DNA from 3 places in the Methylobacterium sp. WL1 genome. Region 3 is predicted to be linked to each of the others. Evidence: predicted binding sites of a transcription regulator. Region 3 holds the regulator's gene; each other region holds the start of a gene.
The links. Region 3 encodes PhoB, which activates phosphate uptake and scavenging genes when phosphate is short. Its sites were predicted from a motif close to TGTCATNNANCTGTCAT; they were not measured.
Positions count from the first base shown of each region.

Region 1: a site for PhoB is predicted at 3,759-3,775, ahead of FVA80_RS05415 (DUF465 domain-containing protein). Genes of this name have one in related genera too.
Region 2: a site for PhoB is predicted at 2,146-2,162, ahead of FVA80_RS17930 (calcineurin-like phosphoesterase family protein). Genes of this name have one in related genera too.

Region 1 is NZ_CP042823.1:1,042,506-1,048,530, forward strand. It holds gene FVA80_RS05390 (acyl-CoA dehydrogenase family protein) at 1-199, shown strand, start outside; gene FVA80_RS05395 (tetratricopeptide repeat protein) at 473-1,345, opposite strand; gene FVA80_RS05400 (5-(carboxyamino)imidazole ribonucleotide synthase) at 1,623-2,732, opposite strand; gene purE (5-(carboxyamino)imidazole ribonucleotide mutase) at 2,729-3,226, opposite strand; gene FVA80_RS05410 (DUF465 domain-containing protein) at 3,397-3,657, opposite strand; gene FVA80_RS05415 (DUF465 domain-containing protein) at 3,789-3,971, shown strand; partial or broken gene FVA80_RS05420 (propionyl-CoA synthetase) at 4,353-6,025, shown strand, end outside.
Region 2 is NZ_CP042823.1:3,697,463-3,703,487, forward strand. It holds gene FVA80_RS17920 (heparan-alpha-glucosaminide N-acetyltransferase domain-containing protein) at 1-161, shown strand, start outside; gene FVA80_RS17925 (hypothetical protein) at 131-442, shown strand; gene FVA80_RS17930 (calcineurin-like phosphoesterase family protein) at 447-2,105, opposite strand; gene FVA80_RS17935 (L,D-transpeptidase family protein) at 2,247-3,545, opposite strand; partial or broken gene FVA80_RS17940 (copper chaperone PCu(A)C) at 3,895-4,326, shown strand; gene FVA80_RS17945 (DUF1465 family protein) at 4,787-5,317, shown strand; gene FVA80_RS17950 (MetQ/NlpA family ABC transporter substrate-binding protein) at 5,364-6,025, opposite strand, start outside.
Region 3 is NZ_CP042823.1:2,471,309-2,477,333, forward strand. It holds gene FVA80_RS12080 (aminopeptidase P family protein) at 1-883, shown strand, start outside; gene FVA80_RS30505 (hypothetical protein) at 909-1,055, shown strand; gene FVA80_RS12085 (protein-disulfide reductase DsbD domain-containing protein) at 1,316-3,469, shown strand; gene phoB (phosphate regulon transcriptional regulator PhoB) at 3,515-4,210, opposite strand; gene phoU (phosphate signaling complex protein PhoU) at 4,385-5,107, opposite strand; gene pstB (phosphate ABC transporter ATP-binding protein PstB) at 5,423-6,025, opposite strand, start outside.

The DNA of each region.
Region 1 (6,025 bases), 1.4 Mb from region 3:
CGTGAAGGTGCAGATCAACAAGGCCTGCCGGTTCGTCGGCCAGGAGGCGGTGCAGCTCCACGGCGGCATCGGCATGACGCTCGAATATATCGGCGCCCACCACTTCAAGCGGCTCGCCATGATCGAATACCAGCTCGGCGATACCGCCCACCACCTGCGCCGGATCACGCAAGGGGAGAACGGCCTGCTGGCGGCGTGAGAAACGGACGTACCCCGTCATTCCGGGGCGCCGCAGGGGAGCCTGGACCCGAAGGGGCCGCCCGCGGCGGCAATCGAGAGCCGCCGACAGTGCCGGGTCCTGCACGAGTCGAGTTTCCGGGTTCCGGGTTCCGCTTCGCGGCCCCGGAATGACCGTGGAGCCAGAGAGGCTCATGCGCTCGAACGTTCCGGCGCGCGCCACGCCATACACGTACGCCCTCCGCTCATGCCGAGGGGAGGGCGCCGGCCTGGACCGTCTCGGTCGTCTGCGAGATCAGTTGAACAGCGAGCCCACGCCGCCCTGCACGCGGCCGAGGCCGGCGCGGGCGACGGCGTTGTTGGGTTCGATCACGGCGGCACGCTGGTAATTCTCGAGCGCCTCCTTGCGCTGGCCGGACTTCTCGTAGGCGAGGCCGCGATAGGCCCAGGAGGTGGCGTCCTTGTTGTTGACGTTGAGCGCCGCGTTGTAGTCCTCGATCGCCTTCGGGTACTGATTGGTGGCGATCAGGCTCTGGCCGCGGGCCGCGTACGGCGCGGACACGAACGGGTTGCGGTCGATCGCGGCGTCGAAGTCGGCGATCGCCTGGGTGTCCTGTCCCTGCTTCTGCCGGACCAGGCCGCGGGCATGGTAGGCCTCGGCCGATTCGGGCATCAGCCGGATCGCGACGTTGAGGTCGGACAGGGCCTGGTCGACGTTGCCCTGGGCGCGCTCGACGTTGGCGCGGCCGATATAGGCCGGCCCGTAATTCGGGTCGATGCTGATCGCCTTGCTGAAATCCTGCAGCGCGGCGGCGTCGCGGCCGACCTGGCGCTCGGCCAGCGCGCGGTTGTTGTAGGCCGAACCCGAATTCGGGTCGATCTGGATCGCCTTTGTGAAGTCGGCGATGGCGTCGTTGAACTGGCCGGCCCGGGCATAGGCGGCGCCGCGGGTGTTGTAGGCGGCAGCGTCGTTCGGGTTGCGCTGGATCACCTCGGTCAGCGACGCGATGTTGACGTTGGTGGCGCCGGTGGTGTCGGTCTCCACCACCGCGTATTGCCGCGGGCTGGCGGCACTGCCGACGGTTTCACAGCCCGCAAGGGCCGCGGCCGAGAGCGTGGCCGCGCCGATCAGCGCGATCTTGTGTGCCAGCCCGTTGCGTACGATCATCGCCCCACTCTCCCGGGGCGCGGCCCGCCTTCGCGCGCACCCCGCCCCCGATTGTCCTGTCGCCCGGCCCGCGCCGCGCCCCTCGTCTCCGAGGCACCGTCGCGCATCGCGGTGAATGCCGGCTTAAAGGCGCGCGGTTCCGTGACCGCCCACGATGTGGTGGAAGCGGCGGGATGTGGCGAAGGTATGGCTCGACGGCGCGCAGGCGTCCGGGGGCGGCCTCCGGCACGCGTGCGGCCGGTCCGGTGTGTTCCCGAAGCCGCAGAACCGGGCTCGATCAGGGGATCGGAACGGATCCCAGCCGGGTGACGTGGCCCATCTTGCGGCCGGGCCGGGCCTCGCCCTTGCCGTAGAGGTGCAGGTGGGCGCCGGGCTCGGCCAGCAGGCCCGACCAATCGTCGGCCTGGGCGCCGATCAGGTTGCGCATCTCCACCGGCAACCCGCCGATCCGGGCCGAGTCGCCGAGCGGCCAACCGCACACCGCGCGGACATGCTGGGCGAATTGCGAGGTCGTCGCCCCCTCGATGGTCCAGTGCCCGGAATTGTGGACCCGCGGCGCGATCTCGTTGACCACCAGCCGCTCGGCTCCGTCCTGGCGCACCAGGAACATCTCGACGGCGAGCACGCCGACATAGTCCAGCGCATCGGCGATCCGCTTGGCGATGTCGAGGGCGGCGCGGGCGGTCTCGGGCGTCAGGCCGGGGGCCGGCACCCGGGTCAGCGCCAGGATGTGGTCGCGGTGCTCGTTCTCGCACAGGTCGAAGGCCGCGAAGCCGCCGTCACGGCCGCGGGCGGCGACCACCGAGACCTCGCGCTCGAACGGCACGAAGCCCTCCAGGATCAGCGGCGCGCCGCCGAACTCGGCGAACAGCGCGTTGCGGTCGCCCTCGGCGCGCTCGCGCAGGATGCGCTGGCCCTTGCCGTCGTAGCCGAACCGGCGGGTCTTGAGCACCGCCGGAAGGCCGAGCGCCGCGATCGCCCGGTCGAGGTCATCGGGCGTGTCGACCGCCTGGAACGGGGCGGTCGGAATTCCGAGCCGGTTGATGAATTCCTTTTCGCTGAGGCGATCCTGGGTGGTGGCCAAAGCTTCGGCGTTCGGGTGCAGGGGCGCGTGCCGGGCCAGGATGTCGGCGGTGGCGCGCGGGATGTTCTCGAACTCGTAGGTCACCGCGTCGACGCTGCGCGCGAAGGCGGCGAGCGCTTGCGGGTCGTCGTAGGCCGCGCAGGTCGTCCGGGCGCAGACGTCGAAGGCGGGGCTGTCCTGATCGGGCGCGTAGACGTGCACCTTCAGGCCGTAAGCGGCCGCCGCGAGCGCGATCATGCGCCCGAGCTGCCCGCCGCCGACGATGCCGAGGGTGGAGCCGGGCTTCAGGGGTGTGTCCGTCACGAATGCGTTTCCGTCACCGGCCGCTCGGCCACCGACGCGGTCTGGGCCGCGCGCCACGCCTCGAGCCGCTCCGCCAGGCCCGGATCGCCAAGCGCCAGCACCGCGGCCGCCAGCAGCGCCGCGTTGACCGCGCCGGCCCGGCCGATCGCCAGCGTCCCGACGGGAATGCCGGCCGGCATCTGGACGATCGACAGCAGGCTGTCCTGGCCGGACAGGGCCTTCGATTCCACAGGAACGCCGAAGACCGGCAGGCGGGTCATCGCGGCCGCCATGCCGGGCAGGTGCGCGGCCCCGCCGGCACCGGCGATCACGACCTTGAACCCGTCCGCCACCGCGCCCTTGGCGAAGGCCACGAGCCGGTCCGGGGTGCGGTGGGCCGACACGATCCGGGCGTCGTACGGCACCGCGAGCGCATCGAGCGTCTCGGCGGCGTGCCGCATGGTCGCCCAGTCGGACTGACTGCCCATGATGATCGCGACGGGAGGCGACGCCATCGTATGTCCCGGCAAAAGAGGCCGCTTACAGGCGAGGCGGCCCGGCGGCAAGGCGGCGGGCCAGTGCGTCCACCGGCATCGGTGGACCGTCCCGGAAGATGGTTTCCGGCTTCCGGTGCGACGCGCTGCGCTCGCTCACCCCGAACCGGCATCCACTTCGGCGGCGCGCTCTAAGCGATGATATCGGGGGTGAGGGCATCCTCGATATGGTAGATCCGGTCGCGCAGGGTCAGCTTGCGCTTCTTCAAGCGCTGGATCTGAAGCTGATCCCCGGCGACGCTGCGCTCCAGCGCCTCGATGGCGCCGTCGAGGCCCCGGTGCTCCTCGCGCAGACGACTCAGCTCGGCCTCGAGGTCCGACTGCGCGCTCTCACCCGACTCGTCCGCCATCATCACCCGCGGGATCGAAGACCGTTCCAGATCGAAGAGCATGCGTTACGCCCCGCCGCGGGACAAGCCGGCCGTGCAAGCATTCGTGAGGCTTGGCCGGAGAAAAGGCTTCGACAGGTGCGGCATCCTGTGCCAGTCTCCATGTGTCGGAACAATGACAGGAGATTCGACTCATGTCGCTGCAGACGCATTTGAGCCAACTCGCCCGGAAGCACGAAGCCCTCGAGCGCGAGATTCACGAGGCGATCCACAGGCCTTCTGCGAACGACCTCCACATTGCCGAACTGAAGCGACGGAAACTTCTTCTCAAGGACGAAATCAAAAGGCTGCAAGCCGGCAACGATACGTTGCACTGAGCGACGCCTGACTGTCCCACGAACATACTTTCAAGATGAGAACCGCCGTATCGGTCCGCCCGGTGCGGCGGTTCTCTGCACGCGTGTTTTACGCTCTTCCAACCGAGACCCCGTCGCGAGGCGCCCGCGCCACTGAGCCTCGAAGGCGCCCTCCAGATGCAGCCGCGATCCCTGGAACCCTCCTTCGAGGCCTCCGCTTCGGTCCAGAACATCAGAATGATGGGACTGGGTAGGAGAAGCCGGCTCTTCGGCTGAGCCCGGTAGCGATCCATAAGCGCGTTATCATCCACTTGGACGACCGCTCGCGCGCGCAAAAAAATCAGAATCGGCTAATCTCTCCGGGATGCCGCCGGAGAGCGGCTCCGAGGACACGCCGCGCCCATGACCACCGCCAGCCTGCCGGGCCGCTATCCCGAGATCTATGACGCGGCGCGCCGCGACCCGGAGGCGTTCTGGCGCGAGGCGGCCCGGGCGCTCGACTGGTCGCGCGCGCCCGAGCAGATCTTCGCGCCGGACGCCGGGCCCTACGGCCGCTGGTTCCCGGACGGGACGCTCAACGCCTGCCACAACGCGGTGGACCGCCACGCCGACGGGGCGCGGGCCGAGCAGGCGGCGATCCTGTACGATTCCCCCGTCACCGGCACGAAGCGCAGCATCAGCTACCGGGCCCTGCGCGATTCGGTGGCGACGCTCGCGGCCGTCTTGGCCGATCTCGGCGTCGGCAAGGGCGACCGGGTGATCCTGTACATGCCGATGGTGCCCGAGGCCCTGTTCGGCATGCTGGCCTGCGCCCGGCTGGGCGCCGTCCACTCGGTGGTGTTCGGCGGCTTCGCGGCGAACGAATTGGCGGTGCGGATCGAGGATGCGGCCCCGAAGGTGGTGCTGGCGGCCTCCTGCGGCCTGGAGCCGAACCGGGTGGTCGCCTACAAGCCGCTGCTGGACCTCGCGATCGCCACCTCCCGGCACAAGCCCGACGCCTGCCTGATCCTGCAGCGTCCTCAATGCGCCGCGACGCTCGTCGCGGGCCGCGACCACGATTGGGCCGAGGCCGTCGCGGCCGCCGAGGCGGCGGGCAAAACGCGCCGCCTGCGTGCCGGTGGCCGCCACCGACCCGCTCTACGTCCTCTACACCTCCGGGACGACCGGCAAGCCGAAGGGCGTGGTCCGGGATACCGGCGGCTACCTTGTGGCGCTCGCCTGGTCGATGCCGAACCTCTACGGCGTCCGGCCCGGCGAGACCTATTTCTGCGCCTCCGATATCGGCTGGGTGGTCGGCCATTCCTACATCGTCTACGCGCCGCTGCTGCACGGCTGCACCACGGTCCTGTACGAGGGCAAGCCGGTAGGCACGCCCGATGCCGGGGCGTTCTGGCGGGTGGTCGCCGAGCACGGCGTAGTCTGTCTGTTCACGGCGCCGACGGCCCTGCGCGCGATCAAGAAGGAGGATCCGGCCGGGGCGCTGGTGGGCGACTACGACCTGTCCGCCTTCCGCAGCCTGTTCCTGGCCGGGGAGCGGGCCGACCCGGATTCGGTCGCCTGGGCCGAGCGGGCGCTGGATCGCCCGGTCATCGACCATTGGTGGCAGACCGAGACCGGCTGGCCGATCGCCGGCAACCCGTTGGGCCTCGGCCTCCTGCCGGTCAAGCACGGCAGCACCTGCGTGCCGATGCCGGGCTACGCGGTCGCGGTCCTGGACGAGGGCGGCAAGCCGGTCCCGCCCGGCACGATGGGCACCATCGCGATCCGGCTGCCCCTGCCGCCCGGCTGCCTGCCGACCCTGTGGGGCTCGGACGCCCGGATGCAGTCGAGCTACCTCGCCACCTTCCCGGGCTACTACGACACCTCGGATGCCGGGGTGATCGACGCCGACGGCTACATCACCGTGCTCGGGCGGACCGACGACATCATCAACGTCGCGGGCCATCGCCTGTCCACCGGCGGCATGGAGGCGGTGCTGGCCGGCCACCCCGATGTCGCCGAATGCGCGGTGATCGGCATCCGCGACGCGCTGAAGGGCGAGGTGCCCTGCGGCTTCGTGGTGCTCAAGGCCCGGG
Region 2 (6,025 bases), 1.2 Mb from region 3:
ACGCGATGTGGCTGTTCCTGGGGGCCTTTTACGCCGACAGGACGGAGCCTTTCGGCGGCATCGATCTCTGCCTCGCCGCGTCGGCGACCTACGCCCTCCTGACCGTCGCGTCGATCACCGGGAGCCTGCCTTGCGGTTCCCGCCATCGACCGTGTGGGTGATCGGGCCTGCGCTGTTCCTGCTGCTCTACCGGGCGGCCAGCATGGCGATCGTGCGGCGCATCGCGGTCCCGCGCCTCTGGACCAGCCCCGGTCGGCACGTCCTGATCTATCTGGTCGCGTCGAACTTGAGCCTGTTCGCCGTCCAAAACGTCTGGGGTCCGATCGCTCGAAGCCCGTGGGAGGCCGCGGCGCTCACCATCGTCCTGATGGCCGCGATCACGGTCCTCCGCGCGGCGTTGACGCGTGCGACGCAGGCCGCGTTCATGCTCGCACCGACGTGACCTCCTAACCGCGCGCGCCGTCGCCCGTGACTTCGAGCACGACGCAGGCGCGGATCGGCCGGCCGTACTCGTCGGTGCCCGCGACCGTGACCCGGTGGGCGCCCGGCGCGAGGTCGTCGGGCAGGCCCGCGGTCCAGATGTGGGTCGAGGGCGTCGCCTGCACCCAGCTCTTCCTGGTCTCGGGATAGCGGGCGTAGAGTTCGGTCACGAACGGATCGAGCCGGCGCGTCCGCGCCATCGGCGCCGGCGCGCGGTCGCCGATCCGAATCGCGAGGTTCGTGCGCGGGCCGCCGTCGAACACGTTGACCACGAGATTGGTCGCCGTCAGCGCGTCCTGCGGGACCGGCGGGCGCAGCCCCTGCATCGGGTGGCTCGCCCGGACGATCTCGGGGGCGGCCGGGCGCAATTCGCTCTCGAAGGCGATCCGCATCGCCGCGTCCGGCTCGCCCTGGGCGGGGACGAAGCGAGTGGTGTAGTCGGTGCCGCGGATCGAGAGCACGTGGAAGCCGTTCGGCGTGCCGTCGCGGCTGTCGGCGGACGGGATGCCGGTGCGGGTATCCGGCCCGCTCCACCACGAGCCGGACACGGCGGTCATCACGTGGTGGTGGTGCCGCTCCGCAAGGTAATGGTGCTCGGTGGTGTGGGTGTGGCCGGCGAGGCTCAGCACCGTCCGGCCGGCCAACAGGTCGAGGAGCGCGGCCCGGTCGATCGTCGCGCTGCGCGGGTCGTCGCCGGTATCGGTCACCAGCGGGATATGGGTCGCCAGCACGATCAAATCGTCCGGCGGGATTTCGGCCAGAAGGTTCTTCAGGAAGGTGAGCGAGCGCTCTCCGACATGGCCCCGGTAGGTGTTGGCCCCCACGGGCACCGGCGGCCCCATCCACTCGACGTTGTCGATCATCACGAACAGCGCCCGCCCGTGACGGAACGCGTAGGTCGGCGCCCCGAACACGCGCTTCCAGGTCTCGCGGCTGTGGCGGGCGTCCGGTGCCTGCATGTTGAGGTCGTGGTTGCCGGGCAGGCTGTACCACGGCAGGCCGATCCGCCCGACGATGCGGTTGGAGCGGCCGTAGAGCGAGAGGTCGTCGAACAGCACGTCGCCGGTGGTGAGGCCGAAGGCCGCCGGGATCGCCATCGCCCGGGCGACTGCGGTGTCGCGCACGTGGTCGAGCTCGAACCGGCTCTCGGGCTGCGGATCGGTGAACAGGATCACGTCGAAATCCGCCGGCTCGTCGGCCTTCGTCAGGGTGAAGTCGATCGAGGCCGGGAGCGGACCGGTAGGCGCGAGGCCCCTGTAGCGCAGGCCGAGGCCCGCGGGCGTCCCGCCGGGCTGGTGGATGTAGGAGTGGCGGGGCACGTTGTCGGCGTCCCGCGGCAGGGCATAGCCCGGCGGCTTGATCACGAACACCACCCCGTCTCCCGGCATCGGCAGGCGGTAGCGGCCGTCCCCGTCCGTCCGCACCACCTCCCGGCCGTTGGAGACCAGCACGCCCGGCAGCGGCGCGCGCGTGGAACCGGCCGCCCCGACGGCATAGACGATGCCCGTGGCCTCAGCGGATCCCTGCGCGCCGGCACGGCCGGCCAGGAGCGAGAGGGCGGCGGCGCCGGCGACGGTCTCCCGGCGGGTCAGACGTCCGGACGCTGGGATCGAATCGCGTGGCATCGGGGGCTCCTACTCGGCGGCAAAGGCCAAGCAGAGGCATTTGACTGCCGGATGACAGAGCGGCCCCAAACGCGCGAGGCCCGCACCCCGGGTCGGGGTGCGGGCCTCGGCTGAACCCGATAAGCGCGGCGCGCGGCGAACTTACTCTTCGTCGCCGGGCTCGAAGGTCTGGGGCAGCGGCTCGGCGCTGGCGACCGGGGTCGGCGCCCCGATGGTCGAGGGCACGTTCACGCCGTCGCGCTTGTAGATGTCGTCACGGAACTGCACGAGGCCGTCCGGGGTCGCCCAGGCGGTGATGTAGGTCCAGTAGACCGGCACCGGCTGGGCGATGTTGGCGTCGACGCGCTTGCCGCTCTCGATCGCCTGCTCGACCTGCTCGCGGCCCCAGCCGGGCGTGTCCTTCAGGAGCCACGTGATGTACTCGCGCACGTTCTGCACGCGCACGCAGCCCGACGAGATGAAGCGGAAATCGTCGCCGAACACGCCCTTGGTGTTCGTGTCGTGCATGAACACGCCGTAGGGGTTCGGGATGTTGATGCGCACGATTCCCATCGAGTTGAAATCGGCGCCCGATTCCTGCCGGTAGGTGAAGCGCGTGCCCTCGTCCGAGTTCCAGTTGATCGAGCGCGGCGAGACCTCGCCGTTGCCCGACAGGATGTGGATCTTGTTGTCGGTGAGGTAGTTCGGATCCTTCTGCATCTTCGGGATCAGGTCCTTCTTCACGATGGAAGCCGGGACCGTCCAGGTCGGGTTGAAGTTGATCTGGGTCGCCTTGGTGTTCATGATCGGCGACTGGCGGTCGATCTTGCCGACGCCGGCGGCGTGCAGCGTGACGACCTGGCCGTTCTCCACGGTCTCCACCAGGGCGGCCGGGATGTTCATGATCACGAAGCGCCGGCCGAGATCGCCCGAATAGGAGCGCAGGCGGACGACGTTGGTCTCGAGCTGATGCAGCCGCACGTCGGCGGGCACGTTCATCGCCTGCTGGGTGGCGAGGCTCATGGCGCCGGTCTGGCTGAGGCCGTGGCGGGCCTGGAACCGCTTCACGCCGGCCGAGACGTAGGAATCGTACACGCCGGAGCCGCCGGCGGCCGGATCGAGGTCGCCGGTGACGATCAGGCGCTGGCGCACCGCGGCCACGGCCGGGCCCTTGGCGCCGACGCGCAGGCGGTCGGCGCCGGAGACCGGGCGCCAGCCGCCGCGGTTGACGATGTCCCGGTAGCGCTCGACCATCTGCTCGGTCGCCGACACGGTCTGGGGCGACAGGATCGGTACGGTCTCGCGCTGCACCTGCATGGCGGCGGGCGAAGCGTAGTCCTGCGCCCATTCGGCCTGGGCATAGTTGCCCTGGTCGCGGGCCTCGGCGGCACCGAGGCCGAGCGTGCCGAGCGCGGCGACGCCCAGCATGGCGGTGAACCGGTTTGTTGCCTTGATGCGCATCAGTCGCTGGCTCTTGTCCGGAGTTCGTCAGTTCATGGCGAGAGCGGGTGTACTCGGTCGCCACGGTGTCGGGATGGCCTTAAGACTCCCTATCGAAGGGGCCGGATTGTGGCGTCGGCGTGCGCCAGCGCACGTGGCGACTGGATGCGGCACGGCGACAACAGTCCTGGGTGGACCAGTGTGGCAGAGATGTCACCGCAACGCGGGCCGGCGCAGGATTCCGCCTTCCTCATAAGGACCGGCCGCGCGGGCCTGACGTGTCGTCTCGGTCGATCATCATCCTCAGGACGGAAGCATGCCGATGAAGATCTTTTGCGCGGCCCTCCTCGGCCTCAGCGTGTTCACGGGGGCGGCCCAGGCCGACCCGATCAAGGCCGGCGACCTCACGATCGACACGCCCTGGTTGCGCGCCACGCCGAACGGCGCCAAGGTCGCTGGCGGCTACGTGACGATCCGCAACTCCGGCACCGCCCCGGACACGCTGACGGGCGCCGCGGTGCCGTTCGCGCGCTTGGGCGAGATCCACTCCATGTCGATGGAGGGCGGCGTGATGAAGATGGCCCCGGTCTCCGGAGGCCTGACGGTCAAGCCAGGCGAGACCGTGGAGCTGAAGCCCGGCGGCTATCACCTGATGTTCGAGGGCCTTTCGGGCGCCCCGAAGGCCGGCGACAGCGTGTCCGGGACGCTCACGTTCCAGCGTGCCGGCACCGTGCCGGTCACCTTCTCGGTCGCACCGATCGGGGCGAGCGCGCCCGGTGGCGGTCACCAGCATCAGCATTAAAACGGCCACCGCCGGGGTGACTACCGGCTCGGCATGAGCCGACGTGCTGAACCAAGCCCTTGGACCCGTTCACGATTGCGCGGCTGTCGCGAGCGGCTCGGGCCTCCGGCTCTGCCGAGCCCGGACGGCGATACACCTTCCGGGTGTCTCGAAATGGGTCATGCAACTGATCCTGGCGTCGCCGACGCGCCCCTGTTCAAGGCCTGCGCGCCCGAGGGGAGCCCGATTCCAAGACCGGTCCAAGGCACCGTGTATTCGGTGGTGTCCAGGTCACCTTTTGAATGCTTGCAGCCGGCCGTGTACGCCATATCTTAACCATCGGCCGGCTCATTAAGGTTAAGGAAGATCTAACCCTGATGCCGCCGCGGTTCGGCGCTAGGATTGCGGCGTCGCCCGAGAGCCATGGCCGGAATGTCCCGGTCCGGGACGGCTTGGCCCGTCGGCGGCACAGGAGAGGCACATGAACGGCTTCGATGTCACGTTCCGGGACGATCGGGACTGGGTCGATTTCGGCAAGACCTACGTCAATTCCGAGGCGTTCAAGACGCTGTTCCGCGACGGCATGCTGCTCGTGGAAGAGACGGCGGCCTATCTCGACGGCCAGGGCCGGGACGAGTCGCGCCTGGTTTCCCGGGATGCCACGCTCAGCTACGCGGCGGAGAGCATGCGCCTCACGACGCTGCTGATGCAGATCGCGTCGTGGCTGCTCGTGCAGCGCGCGGTGTCGGAGGGCGAGATGACCCCGGCGGAGGCGCTGCAGGAGAAGCATCGGGTCAAGCTCGGCAAGTCCGAGCCGCCGAAGCAGTCGGACTTCTCCCTGCTGCCGATGCGCCTCCAGCAGCTGATCCTGCGGGCGCGCCGGCTGCATGCCCGCATCCTGCACCTGGATTCGCTGATCACCGACGACCGCCCGACGCCGATGCCGGTGGAGAGTCCGGTGGCGGCCCAGCAGGGTCTGCTGCGCATGGCGTTCCGCCTCGGCGAGGGCTGAGGAGGGCGGCGCGGTCGGTCCCGAAGGCTCCGACCGCGCGCAGACCTCAGAAGGCCGGCACTTCCCCCGGCCGCTTGTCCGTGATGTAGGCCCGGATCGTATCGTTCTGATAGGCGCGGACGAGCTTGGGTACCCACGGAGCGTTCTTGTCCGTCTCCCGAACCGCGATGAAGTTGCTGTAGGGATTGTCGACCGACGACTCGATCGCGATCGAGTCCTTGCCCGGCTTCAGGCCTGCCTCGACCGCGTAATTGGTGTTGATCACCGCAGCATCGAGATCGTCGAGGCTGCGCGATAACTGGGCCGCGTCGATCTCACGGAACTGAAGCCTCTTCGGATTGTCGGTCACGTCGAGCACCGTGGGGAGGATGCCGACGCCGTCCTTCAGCTTGATCAGCTTCTGCGCCTGAAGCAGCAGCAGGGCGCGCCCGCCATTCGACGGGTCGTTCGGGATGCCGACCGACGCGCCGTTCCTGAGTTCGCCGACCGCCTTCACGCGCCGGGAATAGAGCCCGATCGGCGAGACGATCGTGGCCCCGACCGGCGCGATCTTGTAACCCTTCGCGGCGATCTGGTTCTCCAGGAAAGGCTTGTGCTGGAAGGCGTTGGCCTGAAGGTCCCCGGCATCCAGGGCGGCGTTCGGCAGGAGGTAGTCCGAGAACACGACGAGATCGAGATCGAGCCCGTCCTTGGCGGCGATCATCTTGA
Region 3 (6,025 bases):
GGTCAAGAACGCCGCCGAGATCGCTGGCGCGCGCGCCGCCCACACCCGCGACGGCGCCAGCGTCGTGCGCTTCCTGGCTTGGCTCGACGGCGCCGCCGCCACGGGGGGCTTGAGCGAGATCGCCGCCGTGGAGGCCCTGGAGGATTTCCGCGCGGCCGGCGGCGACCTGCGCGACGTGTCGTTCCCGACAATCTCGGGCTCCGGCCCGAACGGGGCGATCGTGCATTACCGGGTTACGCGCACAAGCGACCGGACCGTGCGGGCCGGCGAGCTGTTCATGATCGATTCCGGGGCTCAATACCCGGACGGCACCACCGACATCACCCGGACGGTCGCGGTCGGCGCGCCGACGGATGCGATGCGCGACCGCTTCACCCGGGTGCTGAAGGGACATATCGCCATCGCCCGGGCGGTGTTCCCAAAGGGCACGACCGGCGCCCAGATCGACGCATTCGCCCGCGCTCCGCTGTGGCAGGCCGGGCTCGATTTCGACCACGGCACCGGTCATGGCGTCGGCGCCTTCCTGTCGGTGCATGAGGGTCCGCAGCGCATCGCTAAGACCGGGACCGTGGCGCTGGAGCCCGGCATGATCCTGTCGAACGAGCCGGGCTACTACGCCCCGGGCGCCTACGGCATCCGGATCGAAAACCTCGTCCTCGTCGAGCCCCGTGAGATCCCTGAAGGCGAACGCCCGATGCTCGGCTTCGAGACCCTGACGCTCGCACCCTACGATCGGCGGCTGATCCGCCCGGACCTGCTCGAGCCGGAAGAGCGGGCCTGGATCGACGCCTACCACACCCGGGTGCGCGACACACTGGCGCCGCTCGTCGATGCCGGAACCCGCGGCTGGTTGGACCGCGCCACTGCGCCTCTGGCGCTCTGATCCGGGCGCCTTCGAGTGCGCCCCGGTGCAGAACGTGCGCCTCGGCCACACGCAAGGATCGGATGGTGACGATGTCCGGCGGGTCCAGCTGATCGTCTGCGACGACGCCACCGACCCGCTCGACGGTGACAAGCTTTGCGACGTCGGCTTGGCGATACGCAAAGCTCTTTAGACGGCCGGCGAAACGCTGCGCGTCATCGCCGAGCACGGCGAACAGCGCGAGCTCCACGAACTCAGTGAAGGGTCGCCCTCTCCCTCATCCTGTTCGAGCCCCGCTGAGCGCCTCAGCGGCGTCGTGGCCGATGGCTCATGGGCTGGAGCGCAGGACAGGGCCCGAACCGGCGCGCTATAAGGCCCGTCACGAGACGACCCGCCTGCGTCTCGGAGATGACGCGGGTGAAACCGCGGCCGACCCGCGCGCGAAGGGACAGCATGATCCGCCGCCTCGCATTCCTTGTCCTGGCCCTTACCGCAAGCCTGTCGGCCGCGTCGGCGCAAGGCTTCCGCACGCCACCCGACTTGGTGCGGTCGAGCCTCGTGGCCGAGCCGATCGCGGTGGCCGGGGCGCAGCCGTTCACCCTGGCGGTGCGGATGCAGGTGAAGCCGGGCTGGCACGTCTACTGGCGCAACCCGGGCGATTCCGGTCTGCCCCCCGAAGTGACCTGGACCTTGCCGGCGGGCTTCAACGCCGGCGCGATCCGGTGGCCCGCCCCCGAGCGCATCGCGATCGCGACGCTGATGAACTACGGCTACGAGGGCGAGGTCACCCTGCTCGTGCCGGTCACGCCGCCGCCGAGCCTCGACCCGGCCGATCCGGTGCGGATCCAGGCCAAGCTGACCTACCTGGTCTGCGAGACCGAATGCGTCCCGGGCTCCGCCGACCTCGCCTTGACCCTGCCGGTGGGCGAGCCCCGGCCAGATGCCGGGCAGGCTGCCATGTTCGAGCGGGCTCGCACCGCATTGCCCGCCCCTGCGCTCTGGCCGCTGCAACTCTCGAGTCAGGGCGACACGCTGCAACTCGACTTCGCCGCGGCCGGCCTAAAGCCCGAGTCTATCAAGGCTGCATCGTTCTTCCCCTATTCCGAGACCGCCATCGACAACGCCGCCGTCCAGGTGATGCGCGTCGACGCATCCGGCCTGCACCTCACCCTCGCGCGGAGCACCCCGACGGACCCGGCACCGGCCGCCCTGCCGGGCGTGCTCACCGTGGAGGAGACGACCGGCGCCGAAACGCATCGCCTGGCCTTCGCGTACGGGGACGAGCCGGTTGCACCGGTCCCAGTGGCTGCACCCGAGGCTTCCGCCGCAGCCCAACCGGTCGCCCCGGCCTTCGACGCGCTGACCCTGGCGACCGCGGCGGGCCTGGCCTTTCTGGGCGGGCTGATCCTCAACCTGATGCCCTGCGTCTTTCCCGTCCTGTCGATCAAAGTGCTCGGCCTCGTCCGGCATGCCGGCGAGAGCGCGGCGCGCGTGCGCCTGCACGGCCTCGCCTACACGGCTGGGGTGATGGCAAGCTTCCTAGGCCTTGCAGGCTTGCTGCTCGCCCTCAAGGGCGGCGGGGCCGCGATCGGCTGGGGCTTCCAGCTGCAATCGCCGGCCGTGGTGGCCGGGCTCGCCTATCTGCTGCTCGCCATGGGCCTGAGCCTTTCGGGGGTTGTCCATGTCGGCGGTCGGCTCACCGCCATCGGAGACGGGCTCGCCCGGCGCTCGGGTCTCAGCGGCTCATTCTTTACGGGCGTTCTCGCGACCCTGGTGGCAACCCCCTGCACGGCACCGTTCATGGGCTCGGCCGTGGGCTTCGCGCTGACCCAGAGCGCCGGCGTCGCGCTCGCGGTGTTCGCCAGCATGGGCTTGGGCCTCGCCCTGCCCTTCCTGGCGCTGACCCTGTGGCCGCCGGCGCTGCGGGCGCTGCCGCGGCCGGGCGCCTGGATGGAAACCCTGAAGCAGGTTCTGGCTTTCCCGGTCTACGCAACGGTGGCGTGGTTGATCTGGGTCCTGGCCCAGCAGGTCGGCCCGCAGGGGCTTCTGGTGGGGCTGATCGGCCTCGTGCTGGTGGGCTTCGCGGCTTGGGCCTGGGAGCACGGGCGCGCCGCCGCTTCGCGGGTCGGACCCGGCGTCCAGGGCGTCGCGCTGCTGACGGTCGTCGCCGTCGGGGCATTGACCCTGACCCTCGATCGCGACCGGGCCGTGCCCGTCGCCCGTGCCGCCGCAGAGGGCGTCGAGCCCTTCACGCAGGCGCGTCTCGACGCCTTGGTGAACGCGCGGCGGCCGGTCTTCGTGAACATGACCGCCGCTTGGTGCATCACATGCGCGGTCAACGAGACGACCTCGTTGTCCACGAAGGCCGTGCGGGCCGCCATGAATGATCGGGGTGTGACCTACCTGAAGGGCGACTGGACCAACCAGAACCCCGAGATCACCCGCCTGCTGGAGGCGCATGGGCGCAGCGGCGTCCCGCTGTACCTGCTCTACACGGGCACTGGGGAGGCAAAGGTGCTGCCGCAGATCCTCACCGAGGGAACGGTGCTGGCGGCCTTGCAGGCGGTACCGGCCGCCTCCGGTAAGAGCGCAGCGCTGGCACGCTGACCGAGGAGGCAGGCGCGCCGTTCCGCCCCGACGGGCTGGAGGTCTTCAGGCTTCGAGGGAAAACGTCTCGTCGAAGGCGTATCCCGAGCCCCGCACGGTGCGGATCGGGTCGGCCTGCCGGGGGGCGTTGAGCGCCTTGCGCAGCCGCCCGACATGCACGTCCACGGTGCGCTCGTCGATGTAGACGTCGTGGCCCCAGACCCCGTCGAGGAGCTGTTCACGGGAAAAAACCCGGCCCGGCGCCAGCATCAGGAATTCGAGCAGCCTGAATTCGGTTGGCCCGAGATGGAGTTCCTCGCCGGCGCGCCGGACCCGGTGGCCGGAGCGGTCGAGCTCAATGTCGCCCGCCGCCAGACGGTCGGCGACGTGGGCCGGCTTGGCCCGACGCAGCAGCGCCCGAACGCGGGCCAGCAGTTCCGGCACCGAGAACGGCTTGACGATGTAGTCGTCGGCGCCGGTTCCGAGCCCGCGGACCCGGTCGCCTTCCTCGCCGCGCGCGGTGAGCATGATCACCGGCAGACGCTCGGTCTCGCGTCGGGCCCGGATGCGGCGGCACAACTCGATGCCCGAGAGGCCGGGCAGCATCCAGTCGAGCAGGACCAGATCGGGCGTGCGCTCGGCCAGGAGCAGTTCGGCGTCGTCACCGCGACTGGCCGAATCCACCAGGAATCCTTCGGCCTCCAGGTTGTAGCGCAGCAGGGTAGTCAGCGCCTCCTCGTCCTCGACGATCAGGACTTGCATGCTCACGTTCGATAACCTGTTCCGAATTCGGCACGCATCGAATCAACCGCGCCGGAGGGCCCGGACGCGCCGATGGTGCGGCAGGGGCCGCGATTCCTCAACCCACGCGCACTCCCACCGGGGCTTTGTCCCGCAGGTGGGAGTGCGCGCTGCGGAGGAACCGCGAACCGCATGTCACGGGGCCGTGGCGGCAGGCCCGACCGTCGCGTAGTTCGACGCGTCGTTCTTCGGCCGCTCGCCCGCCAGCGTCTCACCGGTGGCGAGGTAATGGATCGTCTCGGCGATATTGGTGGTGTGGTCGCCGATGCGTTCGACGTTCTTCGCGCAGAAGAGCAGATGCGTGCAGAACGAGATGTTGCGCGGATCCTCCATCATGTAGGTGAGGAGCTCGCGGAACAGCGAATTGTACAGGGCATCGATCTCGCCATCCCGCTCCCAGACATCGTAGGCCGCCTTGATGTCGCGGCTGGCATAGGCGTCGAGGATATCCTTGAGCTGAGCTTCCGCGAGGTCGCTCATGTGGCGCACGCCGAGCACGATCTTCTGCGCAGGCGCCTGATCGGAGATCGCGACGACCCGCTTGGCGACGTTCTTGGCGAGGTCGCCGATCCGCTCCAGATCGCCGGACACGCGGATTGCCGAGATGGTCTCGCGCAGGTCGATCGCCAGCGGCTGACGCCGGGCGATGAGCAGCACTGCCCGCTCTTCGATGTCACGCTGGAGCGCATCGAGGCGCTTGTCGGCGAGGATCACCGCCTGGGCGAGCGTATCGTCCCGGCGGACGAGGGCATCGGTCGCCTCGGCGGCCATCTTCTCGGCGACGCCGCCCATCTCGGAAATCGAGCGACGCAGGTCATCCAGGTCGGTGTCGTAGGAACTGACGATATGGCCGGGCATGGTGGATCCTTCGATGGCGTCCCGCAAACCTTGATCCGCGAGGTCTGGCGGAAACCCGCCGCTGCGATCACGGATACCGTTGTACGTTTCCCGGTACCCAGTCCCTTGGATAGTTCACGTCATGATGCGGAGCGGAGCAGATTTCGGAACGCGACAAAAACAACCGGAATAGGCCGATGTTCCCAGGTCAACGCAACATGCCTCGGAGTAGCGCCCGGTCGAATTCCGATCGGGCGCGGCTCCGCGTCTTGAGATCGACGCGCAAACATGTGCCGATCCGGTCATCAACTCTTCCGCGAAACTTCCGCGATTGGCTTAACCGAACCGCCCGGTGATGTAATCCTGGGTCCGCTGCTCCACAGGGTTCATGAACATGCGGTTGGTGGGGCCGAACTCGATCAATTCACCCAGGTACATGAAGGCGGTGAACTGCGAGATGCGCGCAGCCTGCTGCATGTTGTGCGTGACGATCACGATGGTGAACTCGTCGCGCAGCTGCTCGATCAGTTCCTCGATGCGGCCCGTGGAGATCGGGTCGAGCGCCGAGGTCGGCTCGTCGAACAGGATCACCTCCGGGCTCTGGGCCACGGTGCGGGCGATGCACAGGCGCTGCTGCTGGCCGCCGGAGAGCCCGGTGCCCGCCTGGCGCAGCTTGTCCTTCACCTCGTCCCAGAGGGCGGCCTTGCGCAGGGACTGCTCCACCCGCCCGTCGAGTTCGGATTTCGGCAGCTTCTCGTAGAGGCGCAGCCCGAAGGCCACGTTGTCGTAGATCGACATCGGGAACGGGGTGGGCTTCTGGAAAACCATGCCGATCCGCGAGCGCAGGTCGTTCAGGTCGACGGACGGGTCGAGGATGTTCTCGCCGTCGAGCATGATCTGACCTTCGGCCCGCTGCTCCGGGTAGAGGCTGTAGATCCG